One region of the Devosia sp. GW821-FHT12F11 genome, then DNA from elsewhere that is predicted to be linked to it. Evidence: riboswitches for the same ligand, from Rfam matches in the RefSeq annotation. Region 1 holds a riboswitch; the other holds the start of a gene.
What was found. A riboswitch is a leader RNA that binds a small molecule or an ion and turns the genes downstream of it on or off. The one in region 1 is predicted to bind ZMP and ZTP.
Positions count from the first base shown of each region.

Region 2: linked by a shared signal. The riboswitch ahead of glyA (serine hydroxymethyltransferase) and the one ahead of purH (bifunctional phosphoribosylaminoimidazolecarboxamide formyltransferase/IMP cyclohydrolase) in region 1 are both predicted to bind ZMP and ZTP.

Region 1 is NZ_JBXAPX010000001.1:116,605-120,394, forward strand. It holds gene AC1ROK_RS00640 (heparinase II/III family protein) at 177-1,811, shown strand; ZMP/ZTP riboswitch at 1,865-1,946, shown strand; gene purH (bifunctional phosphoribosylaminoimidazolecarboxamide formyltransferase/IMP cyclohydrolase) at 1,966-3,552, shown strand; gene AC1ROK_RS00650 (LysR substrate-binding domain-containing protein) at 3,549-3,790, opposite strand, start outside.
Region 2 is NZ_JBXAPX010000003.1:436,788-440,577, forward strand. It holds gene nusB (transcription antitermination factor NusB) at 1-62, opposite strand, end outside; gene nrdR (transcriptional regulator NrdR) at 145-624, opposite strand; gene glyA (serine hydroxymethyltransferase) at 665-1,969, opposite strand; ZMP/ZTP riboswitch at 2,107-2,189, opposite strand; gene AC1ROK_RS12190 (BA14K family protein) at 2,308-2,733, shown strand; gene AC1ROK_RS12195 (SixA phosphatase family protein) at 2,774-3,277, opposite strand; gene parC (DNA topoisomerase IV subunit A) at 3,459-3,790, shown strand, end outside.

The sequences.
Region 1 (3,790 bases):
AGATCAGGAAAAGTTGCAGACTTTTCCGGTTCGATCTCGCGACCAGATAAAGACCCGGAGCAGAAGTGCGATTCAACGAAACGCAATCCTGCTTCGGATAATTTGGCTGGCCCTTGGCAAGTCGTCCGCGCGGGCCTATCAGAGCCCGCCGGCCAAACGTATGTGAGGACGTAGACTTGGCACATTCGCTGCGTTTCCTCGCACGCCGCACCATGCTGTCCGCGGCCGATCACATCGTCACCAATCCGCTGATCCGCTGGACCTGGACCGGCCCGAGCAATGACGACCTGATCGGGGCGCTCGCCGAGTTTCGCCCCACCGATCGCGAAACCATCCTCGAGATGATGCAGGGCCGCTACCTGCTGGCGAGCAAGCTCGTCGACACGCACGGTGTCTCGCCGTTTTCGCTCGAGGTCGACCACGATGACTGGCAGGACGACCTGCAGGCCTTCGCCTGGCTCCGCCATTTCCGCGATGCTCGCACCGACGAGGAGCGCCGCTTCGCCCGCACCATGACGCTCGACTGGATCGGGCGCGAGGGCCATTTCAACCGCGACAGCTGGAGTCCGGCGCTCACCGCCCGCCGCGTGCTCAACTGGCTGCGGCACTACAACCTCCTCGTCGAGGGCGCCTCGCTCGAGCAGACCCAGCAGATCGCCCGCTCGCTTTCCACGCAGATCTCGTCGCTGAAGATTCGGGCGCTGCTCGCCACCGACCCGGTGGATGCGCTGCTCGTCGCCATCGCCCTGGTCGGCGTGGCGCTCTGCTCCGACCGGCCCAATTCCGAAGTCGAGGGGCGGGTGCGGCACGTGCTGAACCTCGTCGACACCCAGATCGACGAGGACGGGTTGCACCGCACCCGCTCGGCCAAGATCCAGATCCAGCTGCTGATCGAGCTCATCACCATCAAGCTGGCGCTGCGCCGCGACCACGAGCAGGCTTCGCGCGACCTCGAAGAGCTGACCGAGAGCATGCACCGGGCGCTCGACGCCATCTCGCTCGGCACGGGCGAACCCGCCTATTTCAACGGCACCGGCCAGATGCCGCACGACCTGATCGTCGCCATCCAGGCGCAGAGCGCCGCCCGCGCCCGCCAGACCGGCACCGCCGGCGGTTATGGCCGGCTGATCGCCGGCCGCTCCATCGTCGTCGCGGATTCGGGCCTCGTCGCCGATCCCGAGTTCACCGCCCACGCCCATGCCAGCGCCATGGCCTTCGAGTTCAGCCACGGTCGCGACCTCGTGGTCTGCAATTGCGGCCCGGCGCCATCCGACTATGACGACGCGCTGCTGTTCCGCCAGGGCATCGCCCATTCGGCGCCCACCATCAACGCCCAGTCGGCCGCGGCGATCGCGCCGTCCGGTCCGTTGGCCGGGCGCCTGATCCAGCTCGGCCGCCCCAGCGAGATCGAGGCCCGCAGCGCCGACGACACGCTGATCATCACCTCGCACGGTTATGCCGAACGCTTCGGCGTGACGCTCGAGCGCCACCTGACGCTGCTCGCCGAGGGCAAGACCCTGGTCGGGCAGGATCGTTTCGTGCGCCATCGCAGCCGGGTCTCCGGCGCCGCCGCCATCCGCTTCCACCTCGCCCACCAGACCGAGGTGCAACTGACCGACGACCTGATCCGCCTGCGTCTCAACTCCGGTGCAGTCTGGACCTTCCTCTGGGAAGGCGCCGAGATGCGGATCGAGGACAGCGTCCGGCAATCCGCCTATTTCGGCTTCCACCGCACCAAGCAACTGGTGCTCGATACGCTCGTCTCCGATGCCAGCGAAGTGAGCTGGATTTTTACCCTCGAAGAGAACTGACCGAGTACCTTTCCCGAATACCTTCCCAACGTCAGCTGTTTCTGCAATAAGGCCCGCGTTCGCGCGACTGGCGAGAAGAGATGGGCCACCATCGGGGAACGCGAACGACAGCTGCCGCTCGCCTGGGCCCCCCTTCAACCGTGACGGAGCCCCCATGTCCAACGCCATAGTTCCCATCAAGCGCGCCCTCCTCAGTGTCTTCGACAAGACCGGGATGGCCGATTTCGCCAAGGCGCTGGCCGGGCTGGGTGTCGATCTGGTCTCGACCGGCGGCACCTCCAAGCTGATCGCGTCGACGGGTGCAGCCGTGCGGGACATCTCCGATCTCACCGGCTTCCCCGAAATGATGGATGGCCGGGTGAAGACGCTGCACCCCAAGGTGCATGGCGGGTTGCTCGCGGTGCGCGATAACCCCACCCATAGGGCTTCGATGGACGAGCACCAGATCGGCGCCATCGACCTCGTGGTGGTGAACCTCTACCCGTTCGAGGAAACCATCGCCAAGGGCGCCTCCTACGACGAGACCATCGAGAACATCGATATCGGCGGCCCGGCGATGATCCGCTCGGCGGCCAAGAACCACGCCTATGTCACTGTTATCGTCGACCCCGCCGACTATGACACGGTGCTCGAGCACATCCGCACCTCGGGCGGCGTGCCCTACGAGCTGCGCCAGCGCCTCGCCGCCAAGGCCTATGCCCGCACCGCCGCTTATGACTCGGTGATCTCGAGCTGGTTCGCCAGAACCCTCGACTATGCCGAGATGCCCTACCGCTCGTTCGCCGGCCGGCTCAAGGAAGTGATGCGCTACGGCGAGAACCCGCACCAGTGGGCCGCCTTCTACACCACCGGCGAGCAGCGCCCCGGCGTCGCCACCGCCCGCCAGGTGCAGGGCAAGGCGCTGAGCTACAACAACCTCAACGACACCGACGCGGCCTTCGAACTAGTGTCGGAATTCGACCCGGCAGTGCCGGCCGTCGCCATCATCAAGCACGCCAACCCCTGCGGTTTCGCCATCGGCAAGACGCTGATCGAGGCTTACCAACTGGCCCACCGCACCGACCCTGTCAGCGCCTTCGGCGGCATCGTGGCGCTGAACCAGATCATCGACGGGCCGACCGCCACCGAGATCGTCAAGGTGTTCACCGAGGTGATCGTCGCGCCCGACGCCACCGAGGAAGCGATCCGCATCATCGCGGCGAAGAAGAACCTCCGCCTGCTGCTCACCGGCGCGCTTGCCGACCCCAAGGCCGGCGGCCTGACGGTGAAATCGCTGGCCGGTGGCCTGTTGGTGCAGGGTCGCGACGACCGCAATGTCGACGACACCGAGTTCAAGGTGGTGACCAAGAAGCAACCGACCGAGGCCGAGCTGCGCGACCTGAAGATCGCCATGAAGGTCGCCAAGCACGTCAAGTCGAACGCCATCATCTATGTCAGGGACGGCGCCACCGTCGGCATCGGCGCCGGCCAGATGAGCCGGCTCGATTCAAGCCGCGTGGCGCACCGCAAGGCCATCGACGCCGCCGAAGCCGCCGGCATCGAGGGCGCCCTGACCGCCAACTCGGTGGTGGCCTCCGACGCCTTCTTCCCGTTCCCCGATGGCATGCTGGCGGCGGTCGAAGCCGGCGCCACCGCGGTGATCCAGCCCGGCGGCTCGATGAACGACCAGGCCGTGATCGACGCGGCGGACGCCGCCGGCATCGCCATGATCATGACCGGGATGCGTCACTTCCGGCACTAATCGCCCCCCAAAGCCTCCGGCGCGCAGTCTTCGCGCGCCGCCGCCCGGCTCAGCCGCTCGGCGGCGAGCTCGACAAAGGCCTTGACTGCCGGCGACAGGTGCCGGCTCGAGGGGTAAAGCGCATAGACCCCGCCCACCGCCGACGCATAGTCGGGCAGGACGCGGCGCAGCCGGCCGTCGGCAATGGCCGGCGCCGCCGCCGAGGCCGGCAGTTGCGCGATGCCGAGGCCCTTCTGCA
Region 2 (3,790 bases), on a different contig from region 1:
GCCGCACCGCGCTGGTTGGCGGTGCGGGGCGCGGAGGGATCACGCGGCTTGGGCTGGGCCATATTGGAAAGTCATTCTGTTGTGCGCGCCGAAGCGCGCAATGTTCTGCCCTTGGCTTAGCCACTGGGCGCACGAACCGCAATCTCAATCGTCGTGATTGGGCTTCAGGCGCTCGTCGTTGCCGAGCTCGGTCAGGAATGAGCGGAAATCGTCAGCCGCGGAGAAGTTCTTGTAAACCGAGGCAAAGCGCACGAAGGCGACATCGTCGAGGCCCTTCAGCCCCTCCATGACGAACTCGCCGATTTGATCGGAAGTCACCTCGACATCGCCGAGGCTTTCGAGCTGGCGCACCACGCCCGAGATCATGCGCTCAACCCGCTCGGGCTCGACGTCGCGCTTCCTGAGCGCCGTGCCCACCGAGCGAGCCAGCTTGTCGCGGTCGAACGGCACCTTGCGGCCGGATTTCTTGACCACCAGCAGCTCGCGCAGCTGCACGCGCTCGAAGGTGGTGAAACGGCCGCCGCAGGCATTACAGATCCTGCGGCGACGGATGGCGTTGGAGTCCTCGGTCGGCCGGCTGTCCTTGACCTGCGTGTCGTCGTTTCCGCAATAGGGGCAGCGCATCGGTAGGCTCCAGGGATGCTCCGCGAAAGCGAAGCTATGCTCAGTCGGCGTAGATCGGGAAGCGCGAGGTCAACGCCATGACCTTGTCGCGCACCGCCGCTTCGACGGCGGCATTGCCTTCGTCGGAGTTGGCTTCACGCAGGCCATCCAGCACCTCGACGATCAGCTTGCCGATCTCGCGGAACTCGGCCTCGCCGAAGCCACGGCTGGTTGCCGCCGGGGTGCCCAGACGGATGCCCGAGGTGACGAACGGCTTCTCCGGGTCGAACGGGATGCCGTTCTTGTTGCAGGTGATGTAGGCGCGACCGAGGCCGGCTTCCGCCCGCTTGCCGGTGGCGTTCTTCTTGCGCAGGTCCACCAGCATCAGGTGGTTGTCGGTGCCGCCGGAAACCACGTCGAGACCGTTCTCGATCAGCGTCGCCGCGAGGGTGCGGGCATTGGCCACCACCTGGCGGGCGTAGGCCTTGAACTCGGGCTGCAGCGCCTCCTTGAAGGCCACCGCCTTGGCCGCGATGACGTGCATCAGCGGCCCGCCCTGCAGGCCCGGGAACACCGCCGAGTTGATCTTCTTGGCGATCGCCTCGTCGTTGCAAAGGATCATGCCGCCGCGCGGGCCGCGGAGCGACTTGTGCGTGGTGGTGGTCGTGACGTGTGCGTGCGGCACCGGCGAGGGGTGCACGCCGCCGGCGACGAGCCCAGCGATGTGCGCCATGTCGACCATCAGGAAGGCGCCGACTTCATCGGCGATCTCGCGGAAGCGGGCCCAATCCCACACGCGGGAATAGGCGGTGCCGCCCGCGAGGATCAGCTTGGGCTTGTGCTCGCGGGCGAGACGGGCGACTTCATCCATGTCGAGCAGGTGATCGTCCTGGCGCACGCCATAGGAGACGACCTTGAACCACTTGCCGCTCATATTGACGGGCGAGCCGTGCGTCAGGTGACCGCCCGAGTTCAGGTCGAGGCCCATGAAGGTGTCGCCGGGCTCGAGCAGCGCCAGGAACACCGCCTGGTTCATCTGTGAGCCGGAGTTCGGCTGGACGTTGGCGAAGTTGGCGCCGAACAGCTCCTTGGCACGCTCGATCGCGAGGTTCTCGGCGATGTCGACGTACTGGCAGCCGCCGTAATAGCGCTTGCCCGGGTAACCCTCGGCGTACTTGTTGGTCATGATCGAGCCCTGGGCCTCGAGCACGGCCTTGGACACGATGTTCTCGGACGCGATCAGTTCGATCTCGTGCTGCTGCCGACCGAGTTCCAGCTTGATGGCCTCGGCGATCTCAGGATCGGTCTCGGCCAGCGTGTTGGTGAAGAAGCGGGGAAAGAGCGGAAGGGACGTGGCGGCGCTCATTTGGCGTCTCCCGGGGCAGAAGGATTGGGGTTTCGGTTGGCGTGCGTGTAGCACGCTGGCCCAAGCGATTCCAAGCTGACGACAGCCTGGCAATATCTTTGGATGGTCCGGTTCATGCGGGCTCCCATGGGGTTTCGGTTGGGTGCCCAGGCGAGCGGCAGCTGCTCGTTCGCGTTCCCCGATGGTGCCCCATCTGATCTCGCCAGTCGCGCGAACGCCCCGTTATCGCAGAACTGGCCGGCCGATGAAAGCCCCTGCCCCCTGCCTCCGCAGCAACTATGCGTGTCGCTGCACGTTGTCAGGGCAAGCGTCGATAACAAGAAGACCAGGAGTCTCACATGAAAAAGCTCGCCTCCGCGATTATCGGTACCGGTCTTGCCGGCATCATGATGATCCCCGCCCCTGCCAGCGCGGCTTCCGTCAATATCAGTATCGGCCAGCAGCAGCGCTACGTTTCGGAGCGCTGCCTCGATCACCCGAACTGGCGCGGTTGCGATGACTGGCGCCGCAATCACAATCGGTGGGGCACCAACGAGTACCGCAACTGGTATCGCTGGAACCAGCCGAACCTCGGCGGCGTCGCCGCCGGCATCTTCGGCTTTGCCGTGGGCGCCGCAATCGTCGGCAGCATGAACCGCAACGTCGACCGCTATGACGGCTTCGATGGTCATGTCGCAGCCTGCGAGGCGCGCTATCGCTCGTACAACGCCGAGACCGACATGTTCCTTGGCTATGATGGCCGCTACCATCGCTGCAATCTCTGATTGCAGCATCGGGGCGCCCCTTGCGGCGCCCCGTCCCGGGCTACCCCTTCGGCGGCCGCAGAAAATGCAGCAGGCGCCCGCAGCGAGGCGCCAGCTCCATCCAGTCAGAGACCTCACAGTCGATCACAGCGATGCCTGCAGTCGGAAAATTCCCCAAGGCCTCACCGCCAGCGCTCAGTGCCAGCGCTGTGTTCTCGGTGGCGCTGTTGTGCCCCACCAGCATCAGCACTTTTGTGTCGCCCCCCTGCTCTGCGATCAGGCCCAGATAGTCATGGTCGCGCCGGTCGTAGACGGCATCGCTCCAGACCACGTCAGGTCTGGGACCGTTGGCCGGCAGGCGGGCCATTGCAAGTTCCAGCGTTTCGCGCGTGCGGCGTGAGGTGGAGCAGACGATGCGGTCGGGCAACCAGCCGTGCTTGGTCAGGGTGTCGCCGATCCATGCCGCCGCCGCGATACCACGCAGCGCCAACGGTCGGTCGAAATCGGTCAGCCCCGGATCGTCCCAGGCGGATTTGGCATGGCGAACAAGGATGAGGCGAAGCATGTGGTGATCGTAGCGCAAGCCGTTGCCGGCGCAACCCGTTGCGGCGCTTCTCGGGTTTTGCTCCCACGTCAGGCCGGCTGCGACGAACCGCTAAACTTCGGGGATGCGGCCTTGCTGCACGCCCGGTTCGAGGCCCCAATCGCTATAGTGCGAAAATGATTCGCATGACTGAGACCACCCGATGAGCGACGATCCCGATACCCTCCCGCCCGATGGCGAGAACAAGCGGGTCGTGGATCTCCGCGAGGCGCTCGAGGAGCGCTACCTCTCCTACGCCCTCTCCACCATCACCCAGCGCGCCCTGCCCGATGCCCGCGACGGCCTGAAGCCGGTGCATCGCCGGATTCTCCATGCCATGCGGCTGCTGCGCCTCGATCCCGGCGGCGCCTACAAGAAGTCGGCCAAGGTGGTCGGCGACGTGATCGGTAGCTTCCACCCGCACGGCGACCAGTCGATCTATGACGCCATGGTCCGCCTGGCGCAGGATTTTGCCATGCGCTACCCGCTGGTCGA